3 regions of the Thermoanaerobacterium aotearoense genome follow, and region 2 is predicted to be linked to each of the others. Evidence: riboswitches for the same ligand, from Rfam matches in the RefSeq annotation. Region 2 holds a riboswitch; each other region holds the start of a gene.
The links. A riboswitch is a leader RNA that binds a small molecule or an ion and turns the genes downstream of it on or off. The one in region 2 is predicted to bind S-adenosylmethionine.
Positions count from the first base shown of each region.

Region 1: it holds a riboswitch for S-adenosylmethionine, as region 2 does, so the genes downstream of both, metK (methionine adenosyltransferase) here and GSH73_RS03325 (methionine ABC transporter ATP-binding protein) in region 2, are expected to answer to the same signal.
Region 3: it holds a riboswitch for S-adenosylmethionine, as region 2 does, so the genes downstream of both, GSH73_RS09720 (homocysteine synthase) here and GSH73_RS03325 (methionine ABC transporter ATP-binding protein) in region 2, are expected to answer to the same signal.

Region 1 covers NZ_CP047602.1:580,782-587,106, forward strand. Annotated here, with positions in the region: gene GSH73_RS02740 (peroxiredoxin) at 222-722, shown strand; gene GSH73_RS02745 (rubrerythrin family protein) at 742-1,245, shown strand; SAM riboswitch class I at 1,374-1,475, shown strand; gene metK (methionine adenosyltransferase) at 1,551-2,741, shown strand; gene GSH73_RS02755 (HD-GYP domain-containing protein) at 2,848-3,447, opposite strand; gene GSH73_RS02760 (hypothetical protein) at 3,671-4,267, shown strand; gene recD2 (SF1B family DNA helicase RecD2) at 4,314-6,325, shown strand, end outside.
Region 2 covers NZ_CP047602.1:685,348-691,672, reverse strand. Annotated here, with positions in the region: gene GSH73_RS03345 (PTS sugar transporter subunit IIC) at 1-957, opposite strand, end outside; gene GSH73_RS03340 (PTS sugar transporter subunit IIB) at 969-1,295, opposite strand; gene GSH73_RS03335 (hypothetical protein) at 1,302-1,544, opposite strand; gene GSH73_RS03330 (BglG family transcription antiterminator) at 1,546-3,630, opposite strand; SAM riboswitch class I at 3,844-3,944, shown strand; gene GSH73_RS03325 (methionine ABC transporter ATP-binding protein) at 4,019-5,041, shown strand; gene GSH73_RS03320 (methionine ABC transporter permease) at 5,028-5,705, shown strand; gene GSH73_RS03315 (MetQ/NlpA family ABC transporter substrate-binding protein) at 5,720-6,325, shown strand, end outside.
Region 3 covers NZ_CP047602.1:1,932,861-1,939,185, forward strand. Annotated here, with positions in the region: gene GSH73_RS09700 (hypothetical protein) at 1-80, shown strand, start outside; gene GSH73_RS09705 (Nramp family divalent metal transporter) at 130-1,401, opposite strand; gene GSH73_RS09710 (coiled-coil domain-containing protein) at 1,563-2,213, opposite strand; gene GSH73_RS09715 (PspA/IM30 family protein) at 2,220-2,939, opposite strand; gene GSH73_RS09720 (homocysteine synthase) at 3,068-4,360, opposite strand; SAM riboswitch class I at 4,494-4,596, opposite strand; gene polX (DNA polymerase/3'-5' exonuclease PolX) at 4,670-6,325, opposite strand, start outside.

The DNA of each region.
Region 1 (6,325 bases), 100 kb from region 2:
AATAGAAGGCTAAGTGGCCTTTTTTTTATTTTCTCTTCAAAATTTTCTATCCACGATAATTTTCAAAAACATCGATAAAAAAATTTCCAAATCCTATTGACTTAAAAAATAAATGATGTATAATAATACTTGTGAAGGGAAAATAGTTATTAATAGAAATAAAATATTAATAGCTTATCCGATGTGATAATTGACTAAGAATAGATGAGAGGTGGGTACATATGTCGTTGGTAGGTAAAAAAGCTCCTGACTTTAAGTTAGATAGCACAAAAGGTCAAATATCTTTAAGTGATTATAAAGGAAAATGGGTAGTGCTTTTCTTTTATCCACTGGATTTTTCATCAGTATGTTCAACTGAGATACCGGAGTTTAATAGGATGAAGCCGGAGTTTGACAAACTTAATGCTGAACTATTAGGCATCAACACAGATAGTGTTTATTCACATAAGGCGTGGATAGATAGCCTTGGTGGCGTTGATTTTCCGCTTTTATCTGATTACAACAAGGAAGTCACAAAGCAGTATGGCATTCTCATCGAAGATGCCGGCATAGCATTAAGAGCCGCATTTATCATTAACCCCGAAGGAATTGTTGATTATGAAGTTGTACATGAGCCAGTAATCGGCAGAAATGTCGATGAAATATTGAGAGTGCTTAATGCACTTCAAACAGGTCATGCTTGCCCTGTTGGTTGGAAACCAGGGGACAAAGTATTAGATTAAAAAAGGAGGAGATTTTGAAATGAGAGAAATGACGACAAAAAATCTAAGCGATGCTTACGCAGGTGAAAGCCAGGCTCACATGAGGTATCAAATTTTTGCTGATGTGGCTGAAAAGGAGGGTAAGCCAAACATAGCAAAGCTTTTTAGAGCCATATCTTATGCCGAATTAGTCCATGCCACAAATCACTACAAGACACTGGGAGAGGTAAAAGACACAGTATCAAACCTTGACAAGGCTATAGCAGGTGAGACATTTGAAGTAGAAGAAATGTATCCTGCGTATAAAGCCGTAGCAGATTTGCAGGAAGAAAAATCTGCAGATAAAAGCTTCAATTATGCTCTTGAAGCTGAAAAACTACATGCAAAGATGTATACAGATGCAAAAGCTGCTGCACTTAAAAATGAAGACATAGCTATTTCTAAAGTGTACATTTGCCCTGTTTGCGGATATACGGCAATTGATACGGCTCCAGAAAAATGCCCGGTTTGTGGTGCTCCAAGAGATAAGTTTGTTGTTTTCTAAAAGGCATAAAACCCCTTCATTATCATATATCAACTTTAAAGTGCTTGATTGCCATCAAGCACTTTTTTAATTTTCAATTGACTTATTAGTTGCACTGTGATATTATATTTAAAGTTAAATAAGCGAAACTCTTATCAAGAGAGGTGGAGGGAAGAGCCCTATGAAGCCCGGCAACCTGTCTTACGACAAGGTGCTAATTCTCGCAGAAGTTTACTTCTGAAAGATGAGGGTGGATGTGCCTCTTCTTTTGGAGAGGTTTTATTTTGTTTTAGGTCTTTTATGTGATTTAAAAAAGGAGGATACAGATGAAAAAGTATTTTACTTCAGAATCAGTTACTGAAGGACATCCAGATAAAATTTGCGATCAGATATCTGATGCTATTGTAGATGAGATCTTAAAAAATGATCCTTATGCGAGGATAGCCTGCGAGACTGCCGTTACAACAGGTATGGTATTGGTGATGGGGGAAATATCTACAAAATGCTACGTCGACATACCAAAAATCGCAAGAAAGGTCATAGAGGAGATAGGGTATACTCGAGCAAAGTACGGTTTTGATGCTGATACATGTTCTGTGCTTACTTCAATAGATGAACAGTCTCCAGATATAGCATTGGGAGTTGATAAGGCACTGGAAGTAAAAAAAGGCATTTCCCACGATGAGCTTGAAGAACAAGGCGCTGGAGACCAAGGGATGATGTTTGGATACGCATGCACAGAGACGCCTGAGCTTATGCCTCTTCCAATATCATTAGCACACAGGCTTGCCCGCAGATTAGCGGAAGTAAGGAAAAATGGCACTTTAGATTATCTAAGGCCTGATGGCAAGACACAAGTGACGATTGAGTACGTTGACGATGTGCCAAAGAGAGTTGACTCAATCGTTGTGTCGACACAGCATTCACCAGATGTGGATCATGATAAGATTGAAAATGACGTAAAAGAGTATGTAATAAAACCCATTGTTCCACCAGAGCTTATTGATGATGACACGAAGATATATGTAAATCCGACAGGGCGATTTGTAGTCGGTGGACCACAAGGAGATAGCGGCCTTACGGGAAGAAAGATAATAGTAGACACTTATGGTGGATATGCAAGGCACGGCGGTGGCGCTTTTTCTGGCAAAGATCCATCTAAAGTAGACAGGTCTGCTGCGTACGCTGCAAGGTATGTAGCTAAAAACATCGTGGCTGCTGGACTTGCTGAAAAGTGTGAAGTTCAATTGGCATATGCAATAGGCGTAGCTACACCGTTAGAAGTCAATGTAGATACATTTGGCACTGGAAAAATACCTGACGAAGAAATATCTGAAATAGTTAAAAAAGTATTTGATTTAAGACCTGCTGCTATCATAAGAGATCTTGATCTAAGAAGGCCTATTTATAGACAAGTTGCAGCATATGGACATTTTGGCCGCACAGACCTCGATCTTACATGGGAGAGAACTGATAGAGCTGAAATACTGAAAAAACTTGCTTTCAATAAACAATAATTTTAAAGCCCGGAGTATCCTCCGGGCTTTGCGGCTTGTATATTTATATTTATAGCCGCGGTTTTTATAAAAATTGTACGCTCCGCTACTTTTATTATAGCATAAATTAAATGGCGATTCCATTGTTTTTAGTTTCTTTTTCAAAAATTTGGCTGTTTGTTTTAACCACATTTTCTAATGCGGAAACAAGCATTTGGTTGTACTTTGCATCACACTCTCTTAAATCACGTATTGCCTCAATGGTGCTTTTAGCTTTTCTGTATTGCCTATCGTTTGTCATCGCATCAAAGGAATCGCATACTGCCACGATCTGAGAGCCAAATGGAATGATTTTTAGTCCATAAGGATAGCCAGTTCCATCTAATCTTTCGTGATGATATAGCACAATAGGCGTTAAATATGCAAGCGGTGTTAAAGCCTCTAACATATCTGCGCCGTATTTGGGATGCAATTTCATGGTGTCGTATTCCAATTCTGTAAGTTTGTCTGGTTTTGCAAGAATATTAATTGGAATCATCACTTTGCCTATGTCGTGCAGCAATGCGCCCTTATATATCGTTATTTTTTCCTTCATATTGAGTCGCATCATGTTTGCTACATTGTATGACAATTTTGCGACTCTGATGCTGTGCTTGTACGTTTCGTAATGGTAGTTTCTTAGCGATATCAAAAGATGCGACATCAATTTTTCTTCGTTATAATTCATCTTCATTTTTCCCCTTTTTTCGACAATTAATATTATATTATAAATTTTTATAACAGTCAATAATTTCATCTGATGTAATAAAATTCAAAAAAAAAAAAAAAAAAAAAAAAAAAAAAAAAAAAAAAAATTCGGAAAATTGATTAACTTCATATCCATATATTGACTTTGAAGTTGTTATTTTATATAATAAGTACAAACATTAGTTCGTAAAGGAGTAATGGAGATGAAGGACTTTGATATACCTGATGTGTACCTTGCCATCTTGCCTTCTTATATTGATGAGTACGGAGATGGGACGGAATTGATAGACTTAAATGGCAATGTATCGCGAATAAAATGCAGTGTCAAAAGTTGCCTGAAAAAGACTTTGAAAAAGTATGCTGTAGATTTAAGCGCCATAAAAGAAAAGTACGCAAAAAGCCTTGGCATAAAGAATACTTTTCCAATTCCTTTAGCTTCTAACTTTACGCTTGTTCAATTAAAAGTTAGAATTCCAAAGGTAGCAAAGGATGTATCTTACGGATATGTGTGCTATGAGAAGATAAATAAGATCGACGAATATTCTGCGTATTGCGTTGTAAACATTGATGACAGCAAGATAAAAGTTTATCAAAAGAAGATTACAATCGAAAAGCATTTGAGGGATGCTGCCATGATGAAGACTTTTTTTGCTAATTTAAGTCCATTAAATTTTGAAAGCGACAGGTCTGTGTACAACCTTCCAGCGACGAAAGCGGATATAGCTCTTTTGTATGAAGAAATCGTAAAGATAAAGTATAAAATCGAACAGAAAGATGATACGCACTTCAAATATCCATAAAAATAATATACAATTGTAAATAGAAAATAAAAAAGTAGGGATAAGAATGGTTGAAATAATAGGTACTGTTGAGGAAATAATTTTTAAAAACGAACAAAGTGGGTATGCTGTATTAGAACTTAATTCAAAGAAGGATACTATTACAGTAGTAGGATATATGCCTTATGTTGGAATAGGTGAAACGCTTAAAGTTGAAGGCGAGTGGATGGTGCATCCTGACTACGGGGAACAGGTGAAGGTTTCAAAGTACGAGACAATAGCGCCGTCAACATTGTATGGCATGGAAAGATTTTTGTCGTCTGGGCTCATAAGAGGTATAGGACCTGTCATGGCAAAAAAAATCGTCTCAAAATTCGGCGTGGATTCTATAAATGTCATAGAATCTCATCCGGAAAAGTTATTGGATATACCTGGGATAGGCGAAGAAAGGGTAAAGATGATATCAGAATCTTATGAGCAGCAGAAGACATTGAGAGATGTGATGGTTTTTTTACAAGGCTATGGCATTTCTACTACCAATGCGATAAAAATATACAGGCAGTACGGTGATGATTCTATAGATCTTATAAAGCAAAATCCGTACAGACTATCGGATGAAATTTTCGGAATTGGCTTTAGAACGGCTGATAAGATAGCTCGAGCAATGGGTGTTGATACGCATTCTGGATACAGGATTTCATCTGGCACAAAGTACGTGTTGATGCAGTACGCATCAAATGGCCATACGTATGTGCCGCTGGAACTTTTGCTTAAAGAAACCGCGAGACTTCTTGATGTATCAGAAGAAGAAGTTTATGATTCGCTGGTTCTTTTGGTACAAAGCGAAAAAGTGAAATTTGAGACATTTGAGGATGGCTCACATGGTGTATATTACATACCGTATTTTGTGGCTGAAAACAACACTGCAGATAAGATTTTAAACATGACGCTGACAGATGTAAAGCCTGAGGATATCGACATTGAAAATGAAATATGGAAGATAGAGTCAGATATGGGAATTCATCTTGCAGATAATCAGCGCGTCGCAGTTTTAGAATCTGTTAAAAACTCAATTCTCGTCATAACAGGTGGTCCTGGAACAGGAAAGACTACGATAATAAACTTCATAATAAGGCTTTTTAAAAAATTCAAGAAATCAGTAGCATTAGCTGCACCAACGGGGCGAGCTGCAAAGAGGATGACTGAAGCTACAGGATTTGAAGCAAAGACGATACACCGCCTTTTGGAGTATTCATACACAGAAGAAGAAGGACGAGGTTTTGGCAAGGATGACAAGAATCCATTGACTGAAGATGTCATAATAGTGGACGAGGCTTCGATGATAGACATATTGCTTATGAATGCTCTCCTTAAAGCTATCCCATTAAGCTCAAGGCTTATACTTGTAGGTGATGTTGATCAACTTCCATCCGTTGGAGCTGGCAACGTGCTTAGAGATATAATAGATAGCGGCTTAGTAAAAGTAATAAGGCTTAATAAGATATACAGGCAGGGAAAAGAAAGCTTAATAGTGGTAAATGCCCATAAGATAAACAATGGAGAGTATCCTGTTTTAAATGATAAAGAAAATGATTTTTTCTTCATCAATGCTTCGTCGCAAGATGAAATTTTAAATACTATATTAGACTTATGCAAAAGGCGGTTGCCTGAAGCGTATGGATTCAACCCTTTTACGGATATCCAGGTTTTAAGCCCTATGAGAAAAGGTTTGATAGGCATGATAAATTTAAACAATGAACTGCAAAAGTGCTTAAATCCATCAAAAAATGGGTTGGATGAAAGACAGATGAAAGATTTTACTTTCAGAGTGGGAGATAAAGTGATGCAAATAAAAAACAACTACAAGATGAAGTGGACAAAAGGTGATGAAAAAGGTGAAGGCGTCTTTAATGGCGATATGGGTATCATAGAGTCTATCGATAATGATTCACAGGAGCTTACCGTATTATTTGATGATGACAAAAGGGTTGTTTACGATTTTGCAGATGTAGATGAGTTAAGCCTTTCGTATTGTGTGACTGTTCACAAAAGCCAAGGAAGTGAATTTCCGGCTGTCAT
Region 2 (6,325 bases):
TTTTGATGCTGAGAACAAGAACATTATGACAAGAGGCCATGTTGTACCTGAACCTCCAAGGTGTGTGAACATGTGGAAGAATGGCTCTGTGACAATACCTGTCATCGGTTGATGTGCATTTAATGCTTTTACATTTGCAGCAAGCTGGCTCATCCAGAAAGGATATGCTATGGATGATACGACATTCATGCCGTGTATTCCAAGCGACCACAAAAGCATCATAAGGATGATTTCAGCTAAAGCTGCCCAGTAGCTATTTGATGCTGCAACAAGCGGCTTAAATAGCTCTATTACCAACTGTGGCAATGTGACTTTGAAGTTAGCCCATACGATCCACTCTACTATCCAAGCTGATACAACCATGACAAACATCGGCACAAGTGCCATAAAGCTTCTTACAACATAAGGTGGTACGGCTTCAGGCATTTTAATGACAAGACCTTGCTTATTGAAGAATCTAACAACAACTGCTGTCAATACACCTATGATTATAGCTACAAATAAACCTTGTCCACCAAGGTAATTTAAAACATCGCCAAAGCTTACCTTTGTAACGTCTGATGCTGGGAACGTCGTAACCAAAAATGCTAACATTGAAATGATACCTGTCATTGCTTCATCAAGATCCCAGCGAGTAGCCAAACTATATGCTGTACCAAAGGCAACCATCAAAGCCATAATGCCAAACGATAAGTTGAAAGGAATCATCAACTGACCAGCAATAGGCTTAATAGCATTAGCCCATGCCACAATAGGGCCCCAATTTGCACCTTCTGCAAGTGGTGGATTAGCTATTATCAGAAACAATGAACCTGTCAATATGACTGGCAATGCAAAACTTGAAAAAGCATCTCTTATAGATTGAAGTATGACATTTTGAGCAATCCTTGCCAGTACAGGCATCAAAGATGACTCCATCCATTTCATAAACCAATTGTTAGTAAGTCTTTCGTTCATCTTATTACCTCCTACGCATCTTTCCCATTTTTCTTAGCAAGCTCGATGATCTGATTCAATATCTTTTTTGCATCCATAAGTGCAAAAGCCTGCATATCAACGATGTCAACAGGAATGCCAAACTTCTCGGCTATTGTCTCTACTTCTTTCTTTAAATGCCTTACCTGTGGCTCTAAAAGAGCAACATCGTATTCTTCAGCTTTCTTCTTGAATTCGCCTGTGCCTCCTGCATCTACTGTCACATCTAAACCTTGTTTTTTTGCTTCATCAGTCACTTTCTTGGCTAATGCGCTTGATGTAGCACCCCAACTGCACAATATAACACCATGTATAGCCATAGTAAATTACCTCCTTTTTTTGTTTTTCTTTTTTATTTCATTTTTTAAATTTTTGTCATATAATTTAAGCATCCTTATCATGTATGCTTGTATAAGAGCAATTCCCGCAATGAAAAATGCACCAAACAAGAGAATCTCTAAGCCATGTGCAAATGTATCATTTACCATAGAATACACAGCAGTTGCAATCCACACTAAAGACAGCATCGTATAGAAAATTTTTCGCTGTTTTACCGAAATACTAAACATTTTAATCACCTACAAGATTTCTTTTTATTTCATCGTAATACTTATCCATCAAGGCTTTCTTGACAATTTCCTTCGCCTCATCAATTTTATCAATCTCATTGAGATTTTTTACCAAGTCTTTGCTTTCAATAAACGAAACACTTAAATCGCCAAGTATTTCTATCCACATCTTGTCATCATCAGGTGCGACCATTAGAAAAGCCGTTTTTATGGTTTCATACTCGTTAATCAAATTTTTCATCTTGACATCGCTTTTCACTTTTCCAAAGATGAGGATTGGCTCAATCAAATCAGATGCTGTACAGTGGTAGATTACAAATCCTTTTCCTGGAAGTATAATCTTTCCGAGGCTTTCTCTACCCAGAAGCTTATCTTCTATCTGCTTTATCTTCTCATTATTAATTCCATCATTACCAGCAAAATCTTCTAAGAAAGAATCTATGATGGCTTTCGAGTTCTTGCCATACACATCTTTAAGCTTAAGGGAATCGCACAGCTCAATTATTCTCTTGCCATACCATGCAATGTGTTCCAACTCTTTGTATCTGTCGCCTATGACTTTTTTCTCCGAAAAGTCCATTATAAAATCTGTGTTTAAGGCGTCTTTCAGCCTTTTCACATCTTCATCTAAAAGAAGCGGATTGACTATTATGGTCTCTTTGTCTTTTACATCTATTGGAATTGTAGATACAATCAAGTCAATATCATCTCTGTCTTTAAAGTCTTTGACTCTCAAGCTTGATACCGTATCTACAATGTTTAATTGCGGAAACATCTGAAGCTTTGACAGAAGCATCCTGGATGTTCCTATGCCGCTGGCACATACGACTAAGATATTGTGCCTTTTCGTCTTGTCACTTTTTCTTGCCATAGATGCACCAAAATGCATCGCAATATAGCCAATTTCGTCATCAGGCACATCAACATTAAGCTTGTCTTTAATCACATTTGCAATAGATATGCATTTTTCAAATAAACCGCTGTACCTTTCTTTGATGTCTTTTATTAACGGATTTCTAATAGCAAGGCCCATGCGAAGTCTGAAAATAGTAGGCCTTAAGTGCGTCTTTAAACCACTTAAAAGCATCGTATCGTCTTTAAAATTAGTGCCAAATTCATCTTCTGCAACACTGATCATTTCATGCAGTATTTCATTTAACAGCTCGTCATTTACGTCTTCGGTATTTGCCCTATATCTTGCGCCCTGTAAATGAATCGTTATATAACCGATTTCATCTTCAGGAATAGAAATATCAAATTCTTCTTCCAGAAATCCAGCGAGCATTTCCGCAAACTTGTACTCATCTGACTTCTTAAGCTCATAAAGGCTTTCAGTACCTATTTTTATCTTTTCGCCTTCTTTTATTCTTTTTAAAGCCAATGCCAAATGCACTGTAAGCCCCATGTAGGAGCTTTCGGCTAACTCGTAATCAAGAGACTTCTCCAATTTCTGTATGGCCTTTTCTATCTTTAGAACCGTATCGTAGTCTATAAGCCTGAGTAATCTATCATTTATGTCTTCACTAAGCTTGTTTATATTATTGTACCCTTTATTTAAAAACTCAATTAGGTCTTTTGTCTCTACATTGTCGTATAAAAAATTTATTATAGCCCTTCTTATATTGCTTTCATCGCCTTTTACGTATATGCCAACGCCAGGTTTAGTTACAATTGTAACATTTTGCTTATTTAGCCACTTATCAATCTCTTTGATGTCATAGCTTATTGTCGCAGTAGTCACATTGTACTCTTTAGCAAAGTACTCAAGCTTTACAGGTTCTTTCATCTGCAAAAGCTCAGACAATATCAATTTTCGCCTTTTGTCAGCATCAATGCTTGGCCTATACCCTATTACGTCAAATTTGAATTTTTCAATATCGCTATCAGTTCCCTCTAAGACTAATATACCATCGTCATTTTTAAGCCTTAAATTGTATCCTTTTATATACTCATTTATGGCATTTATTTCCCTGTAAACAGTCCTTTTGCTTAACTTGTATAAAACGACGATATCGTCTAGACTGGAAACTTCTTTCGAAAGAACCCTTTTGAAAATTTCTAATTGGCGCCTACTTAACTCTTTCATAAATATTTGTCCTTTCGTCTACGACAAATTATTAATAAGTTAACTTATCTTTCATCTTAATTATAACCAATTTATTAACTAAATCAACACAAACTTGTGAATACACTGTCAGATTCATTGTGACAAAAATTTAATACTGTCGAATGAAAATTTTGCTTGACTTTTCAACATCTATCCTATATAATCATTTTAACAACTAAAAACGAAATTATTCTCTTATCCAGAGAGGTGGAGGGACTGGCCCGATGAAACCCGGCAACCGGCACGTATGTGCAATGGTGCCAATTCCTGCAGCGATTGCTGAGAGATGAGAGAGGACGAAACCTCTTTCATTGGAGGTTTTTTTTATTGCTTTTTTAAATTACATTTGTGAAAAGAAGGTGAAGATTTGATCGAAATAAAAAATTTAAGCAAAGTTTACAGCACAAGCGGAAAAGACGTAGTGGCTTTAAAAGACATCAACTTAACCATAAGCGATGGTGAAATTTACGGCATAATGGGTTTAAGCGGCGCAGGAAAATCATCATTGATAAGATGCATCAACATGCTGGAAAAACCCACATCTGGCAGCATATTGATAAACGGCGTAGAAATGACAAAGCTAAAGCCAAAAGAACTGAGAAATATGAGAAAGAAGATTGGCATGATATTTCAGCATTTCAATCTTCTGATGAACTCTACAGTGTATGAAAACATAGCATTTCCTCTTAAGATCTCGAAAGTCAGCGACTCTGTCATAAAAAAGCGCGTTGATGAGTTGCTGGATGTAGTAGATTTAAAAGACAAAAAATACGCATATCCTTCGCAGTTGTCTGGAGGTCAAAAACAGCGTGTAGGCATTGCAAGGGCTTTAGCAAATAACCCAGACATAATTCTATCTGATGAAGCCACATCCGCTTTAGACCCCACCACGACAGAATCCATTTTAAATCTTTTAAAGAACATAAACAAGCAATACGGAATTACAATCGTGGTGATAACTCACGAAATGTCTGTCATAAGAAATCTGTGCGACAAAGTGGCAGTCTTAGAAGACGGTAGAATAATCGAGGAAGGAAATGTAATAGACATCTTTTCAAATCCTTCAACAGAAACGTCTAAGAGATTTTTAAAAGATATGATAGCTGAACTTCCGCCAGATATATTGCTTGATGACGAAAATCCAAACGAGGAAATCTTAAGATTATCGTTTTTTGACAGCAGCAGCAATCAGCCTGTCATATCCCACATGATAAAAAATTTTGATGTTGAAGTTAATATCATTTCTGGAAATATCGAAAGGGTGCAAAACTCACAAATAGGAAATCTCCTAATAAAAATAAGTGGTGAAGAAAACTCCATAAAAGATGCGATAAAATTCTTAGAAAATAATGGTCTTAGAATAGAGGTGCTTAAAAATGGTATCGTCTAATGCATTGCAATATCTGTTAAACTTGTGGCAGCTTATGGAAGAGCCTCTTTGGGAATCTTTATACATGGTATTTTTCTCAACGCTTTTCTCAGTAATCATAGGAATGCCTCTTGGCATAATACTCGTCATAACTGATAAAGGTCATATAAAGGAAAATCTAAAGTTAAATCAGATATTAGGTACTGTGATCAATGTCATGAGATCTGTGCCATTCATAATTCTCATAATCGCGATCTTCCCATTGGCAAGGCTTATAGTTGGCACAACTATAGGACCTACTGCAGCCATAGTGCCACTGTCCATTGCAGCGGCACCATTTGTGGCAAGAGTTATAGAGTCATCCCTAAAAGAAGTAGACTGGGGCGTCATTGAAGCATCTATATCAGTTGGCGCTTCAATACCACAGATAATATTTAAAGTCATGATTCCAGAATCATTGCCATCGCTTGTACTGGGAATAACCCTTACAGTGATAAACATCTTAGGGTATTCTGCTATGGCAGGTGCTATCGGAGGAGGTGGTTTAGGAGATCTCGCTATAAGATATGGGTATCAAAGGTTTCAGACAGATGTGCTTATTGCCACAATCATCGTCTTAATAATCTTTGTAGAAATCGTGCAAAGAATAGGAAACTATCTCGCAAAAAAAGTTGATAAAAGATGAAAGGATGGTATGTAATGAAAAAATCATTGTTATTTCTCACGCTTATATTAACATTTGCATTTATCTTATCAGGATGCACAAAGTCCAACAATGTATCCACCGCATCCAATGCAAACTCAAATGCAGATAGCTCTAATAAAACGACGAAAATAGTCGTTGGCGCAACGCCAAACCCACACGCAGAAATACTTAACGTAGTAAAGCCTATCCTTGCAAAAGAAGGCATAGATCTTGAAATAAAAGAATTTACAGATTATGTGACGCCAAATACTGCACTTGTCGACAAGCAAATCGATGCAAATTTCTTCCAGCACGTTCCGTACCTTGAGGACTTTGAAAAGAAAAATAATGTAAAATTAGTCCCATTAGTCAAAGTGCACGTGGAACCGATGGGCGCATATTCAAAAAAGATAAAATCAAAGGATGAGTTGAAAGATGGCGCAACAGTAGCTGTACCAAATGATGCTACAAACGAAGGAAGAGCACTGCTGCTACTGCAAAAAGAGGGACTAATCAAGCTAAAAGATCCAAATGGCCTTACACAGACTCCCAGAGACATCGTAGATAATCCAAAGCACCTAAAAATTGTAGAGCTTGAAGCACCTCAGCTTCCAAGGACA
Region 3 (6,325 bases), 1.2 Mb from region 2:
TAGATGAAAAAGATGCGCAAAATATGTTAAATGCATGCACAAATGCGCTAAAGAACGAAATCAATGAACAGCAAAAGTAATTTAGGAGCCAAATGGCTCCTTTTTTACACAGTTAATTCATATTTAAAATCATATCTGAAACAATGTAAGAATTCCTAAAGAACATACAAGTACGTATATTATCGCAAGCACGATTTTTTCCCAATTTTTTAATTTATATTTTTCAGGTAATGCCTTCCATCCCAGTGCTATCAAAAAACCAAGGACAATTGGCAAAAGCAACGAATTCATTATTTCAACCGAAATTGTCAATGTTACAAGGGGTACTCCTGATAAAACGATAATGGCGGAAACAATAATGCCTGCAGCATATAATCCATAAAATATTGGAGCTTCTTTCCACGATGAATTAAGGCTTCGCTTAAAATCCATAACTTCACCTAACGACCATGAAGTTGCCAATGAAACAACGACAGCTGCTATCAAGGAAGCACCGATAATACCTGCTGAAAATAAGATTTTGCCACCAACCTGACCTACAAATGGTATAAGTGAATCAGCAATCTGCTGAATATTCGTAAGTGAAACATTTGGATTTATCCGTCCAATAGTAGCAGCCGTTAATACAAGTACAACCGCCATGATTACCTGAGTCACAACTGAGCCGGCAGCAGTGTCAATTCGGCTAAACCTTATGGATTTTTCTGTTAATTTTTTGTCTATCACAGCGCCTTGTTGGTAAAATATCATCCAAGGCATTATTACCGCTCCAACATTTGCTGCTATAAGAAGCCTATAAGATTCATCGTAGAAAGGCTTCTGTCCGATAATCCCATTTATTATTGACGAAGTATCGGGATGTGCAAGTACAACCGCTGGTATAAAGCTTAGTTCAAATAGTCCAATAAATATAGCTATGCGTTCAACAATAGTATAACGTCCAAAGCCTGTTATTAATATTAAGGAGATTGATGCAAGTGATATGCTTATCCACTTCGGTATGCCAAACAATAAGCCAACGCTGGCAATGCCGGAAAATTCTGTGACTAAAGCACCTATAGCAGAAACCACAAGTGTTAAAACTGAGAACCATGCCCAACCTGCACCAAACTTTTCTTTGATCAATTCACCATGCCCTTTACCAGTTGTTATTCCAATACGCGTTGTAAGCTCCTGCACAAAATACAAAATCGGGATAAGTAAAAATTGCAGCCACAACAAACTATAACCCCATCTTGCACCAGATTGCGCCGATGTTATAATAGATCCTGCATCAGTATCTGCTAACATGACAGTAAGCCCAGGACCTATTGTTGCAAGTAGTAATAAAATAGCAGATTTTTTCTTTTTTGATCCTTCAAATTCATGAGATAGTGTAAGTTCGTTTTCGTTTAAAGACATTTAAGCACCCCTTATACATAAGTTTTTTATGAATTCAATAAAGCAATAAGAAATGTAAACTTATTTTTACAATTCTTTGATTTTGAAATTCATTATCAATTAGATTATACAATATATTTCCCTATATTGCAATAATAAATAGAACCCTTTTAGAGTTCTATTTATTTATTCATATCCTTTATATCAAATTTTAAGTCATTTAGCATGTCTCTTTGCTTTAATGATTTTAATTCAAGGATTTTAAGGTTTAACTCATTTTTAAGTTCATCTATGTCAGAAATATCTTTTTCAAGATCTTGTTTTCTCTTTTCAAGAGTCGATATTCTACTCTCAATTTCTATTTTTTCTTTAATATAATCTTTTGTTGAAGCCTCGTCTACAGAAATCATCGTTTCTGCAGCTTTCTCTAATCTTTCAGATCTTCTTTTCAAATTCTCAATCTCTGATAATAAATCATTTTTTATCTTCTCTGATTCTTCTTTGGCCTTATCAATTCGATTCAACTTATCATAATATTTGTTTAATTCTGGATCTATATCTTTGTATTCACGGCTTAATTTCTTTTGGCTATTAATCTCAATTCTCATTAAATCGTCCATCGTTAGATTGCCAATAGCAGCTTCTTTCCTCAATCTTTGGTAGTATTCAGTATCTATTTTACCCTCTGCGTACAATCTATCTATTACAGCTATCATTTCATCGTATTTGTCGTATTCGTAATGTCTTTCATGGTAGAATCCTCTATTTCCACAGCATCCAAAATCATCAATTAAGTCAAAGAACCTATAAAAACCTCTTCCGCCGCATCCCACTATAGCTCACTCCTTAATTGCTTGATTCTTTGCAGCTACTCTCTTTTTAAGTTCTTCAAATTCTTCTTCAGCTCTTTTTTGCTTTTCAATTTCTTTTAATTCTTTTTCTACATTATCTTCATCATCTAATATGTTATCAAGCATGCCTGCATCAACCATATAATCAATGGCTTGTGATTTTGCATATTTTTCTTTAATTTTTTCTTCTGCATTTCTTATTCTTTCACCTAAATCACTTGTATCATTTGCAATACCTGTCAGCGTTTCTTTTATCATTACCTGTGCATCCGATACTTTTTTCATAGTGATAAGTTCTTCTTTTTTGCTCTGTAATTTTATTAAATTGTCTTCCATTTGTTCCTTACTTTTTTCTATATTCTTAAGCTGCTCCTCTATGCTTTTTATCTGTGATTCAAGGTTTGTCTTTTTTTCTATTAAATCATTTTTATTTTGTATTGACGCTTTTGCTAAATCCTCTCTACCGCTTTCTAAAGCTAATTCAGCATTTTTGCCGTATTCTGATATTTTAATATTGATGCCGCTTAATTCATTTTCTAATTTTTTCTTTAATGTTGCCACATCTATCATAGATTTTTTTATTTTAGATAAATTTTCTCTCATCTCTACTAATGAGTAATTTAAAGTGTCTTCAGGATCCTCCATCTTTTCTACTATGTCATTTGCTTTAGCTCTAAAAATATTAGATATGCGTTTTACTAAACTCATAATTAATCTCTCCTTTACAATTTTATATTTTAATATTACCTTAAAAATGTGAAGATCTTGTGAAAAATATCTATTTTGCTAAAAAATATCAAGAGCCCTCTTCTATTGTGAAGAAAGCTCTATAATATTTATTCTGCTGCTTTTTTAAGTGCTTGGTCAAGGTCATACAATATGTCGTCGATGTCTTCTATGCCTATCGAAAGTCTTATTTGGTCAGGAGTTACACCTGCTAATGCCAATTCTTCCTCACTTAATTGGGAATGTGTCGTGCTTGCTGGATGAATTACCAAAGACTTTGCGTCACCAACATTAGCCAGCAATGAGAATAATTCAAGGCTGTTTATGAATTTGATTCCAGCATTTATTCCACCTTTTATTCCAAATGTCAATATCGCTCCAGCACCTTTCGGCAAGTATTTCTTTGCAAGTTCATGGTATTTGTTTTCTTTAAGCCCGGGATAGTTTACCCACGTCACATTTGGATTTTTTGCCAAGAATTCTGCTACTTTTTGTGCATTTTCTACATGCCTTTGGACTCTTAATGACAAAGTTTCCAATCCTTGTAAAAACAAAAATGCATTGAACGGGCTTAATGATGCACCAGTATCTCTTAAAAGCTGTACCCTTAACTTTGTAATATATGCGGCCGGTCCAAATGATTCAACGTATTTAAGTCCATGGTAGCTGGAATCTGGTTCTACAAATTCAGGGAATCTTCCGCTTCCTGCCCAATCAAATTTTCCTGAATCTACTATTACTCCGCCTATTGACGTCCCGTGGCCTCCTATAAATTTTGTAGCTGAATGTACTACTATATCTGCTCCGTATTCAAACGGACGGAAGAGATATGGCGTTGCAAATGTATTGTCTACGATAAGTGGTATTTTATTCTCATGGGCTATTTTCGCTATAGCCTCGAAATCAGGTATATTTATCCCGGGATTTCCTATTGTCTCTATATACAATGCCTTTGTTCTGTCTGTTATTGCACTTCTAAAATTTTCTGGATCATCTGGATCTACAAACGTCGTTTTAATGCCAAGTTTAGGCAGTGTCAAAGCAAATAGATTGTATGTTCCACCGTATAATGTGCTGGCAGATACTATTTCATCGCCTGCACCTGCTATATTTAAAATAGCGTATGTTATAGCAGCAGAGCCAGAAGCTGTCGCAACAGCACCAACACCGCCTTCTAAGGCTGCTATTCTCTTTTCAAATACATCATTAGTTGGATTCATAATTCGTGTGTAAATATTACCTGGTTCTTTAAGGCTAAATAAAGAAGCGGCATGTTCAGTATCTTTAAATATATACGACGATGTTTGATAAATTGGCACTGCCACTGCACCTGTAGTTGGATCTGGTTCTTGCCCCGCATGTACCTGCAATGTGTCAAATTTTAACTTTCTTTCTTCACTCATCTAAATCTCTCCTCTATTTTAATTTAATTTTAAAAAATTGAAATGCTCTTTCTTTACAATTCACCCCTCTTCACTTTTTTAGAATATTAAAAAGCCCTCTTCGATGTAGAAGAGGGCTAAATTTACGCCGCTCCTCTCATCTCTCAGGTTTCCCTGCAGGATTTGGCACCAAACGCATAATATATGCCGGTTGCCGGGTTTCATCGGGCCAGTCCCTCCACCACTCTTGATAAGAGGTTTCATATTCTATTTTATTTTTATTTATATTAACACTTTAAATCATTAATGTCAATATGTTTTCTTGGAATTTTATTTTAAAACCATTTTTAATTCATCAAAATCATACGTATTTATCACATCTTTCGCTTCAAGCCAGCCTTTACGAGCAATGCCTATACCATATTTTACATCATCAAGCCCTTCTATCCTATGTGCATCTGGACAGATTGCAAATTTTACACCTTTTTCTTTTGCATATTTTATGTATCTCCAATCAATATCCAGTCTATAAGGGCTCGAATTTATTTCAATTATTTTGCCATATTCAGCAGCACTATCTATAACTTTATACACATCGATGTCATAACCATCTCTTGCAAGGAGGAGTCTCCCTGTCATGTGTCCAATGATTTTTGTGTATCTATTTTTTATAGCTTTTATTATTCTCTCTGTCATGTCGTCTTTGTTCATTTTAAAGTTGGAATGAACAGATGCGATGACAAAGTCAAATCTTCTCAATATATCTTCGTCATAATCAAGAGAGCCATCTCTTAATATATCAGATTCTATGCCTTTTAATATCTTTATATCACTGTATTTGCTATTCAATTCATCTATTTCATCCAATTGCCTTAAAACATCTTCTTCTTTAAGTCCATTCGCATAAAATGCAGATTTACTGTGATCTGTGATACCAATGATTTTATAACCGCGATCTCTTGCCGCATTCACCATCTCAAAAAGTGTATTTGCACCATCGCTGTATATCGTATGTACATGAAAAACCCCTTTGATGTCTTTTTCCTCTATTAATACTGGAAGTAGCCCTTTTTCCGCTGCTTCAATTTCACCCATATTTTCACGAAGTTCTGGAGGAATATACGATAAATTGAGACTATTAAATATCTCTTCTTCATCACGGCATTTAATAGGCAGTTCATCTTTAAATAGACCATATTCGTTCATCTTTATTCCCATTTGCTTTGCCCTATGCCTCATAGCTGTATTATGCTCTTTGCTGCCTGTAAAATGGTGCAATGCATATGGAAATTCTTCATCTTTGACAACCCTTAAGTCTACATTTATGCCAGATCTCAATGTTATGCTGGTCTTAGTTTCACCCTTAGCTACAATATCCCTTATACCTTCATATTTTGTAAATACATCCATAAGCTTCTCAGGGCTTTCTGTGGTAGCAAGAACATCTATGTCCTTAACTATCTCTTTTCTTCGCCTTAAACTTCCAGCAATCTCGCATCTTATTGTCAATCCACTATCAACAAGGTATTGTTTTAATGATGTAGCCTCTATATATGCATCCATAAATAGATGCTTACCACTAAACTGTTTTATAAATTGTATGCCTTCCAAGATTTTTTTCTGCGTCTTTTCACCAAATCCCGGCAATTCTACAAGTCTATTTTCAATACAGGCATATTCCAGCTCACCAACCGTCTTTATATCAAGTTTGTCATACAATGTTTTTATCTTTTTAGGTCCAAGACCTGGTATTTTTAACATCTCAATGAGGCCCTCAGGTATTGATGCTTTAAGATTTTCGTAGTATTCAAGTCTACCTGTAGTAACAAGCTCAGTAAGCTTTTTATTAATCGCATCACCTATACCCTTTACATCTTTTAATCTATCTTCTTTTATTAATTTTTCAATATCGTCATCAAGGACTTCTATTGTACGAGCAGCATTATAATACGCTCTCGACTTAAAAGGATTTTCACCCTTTAATTC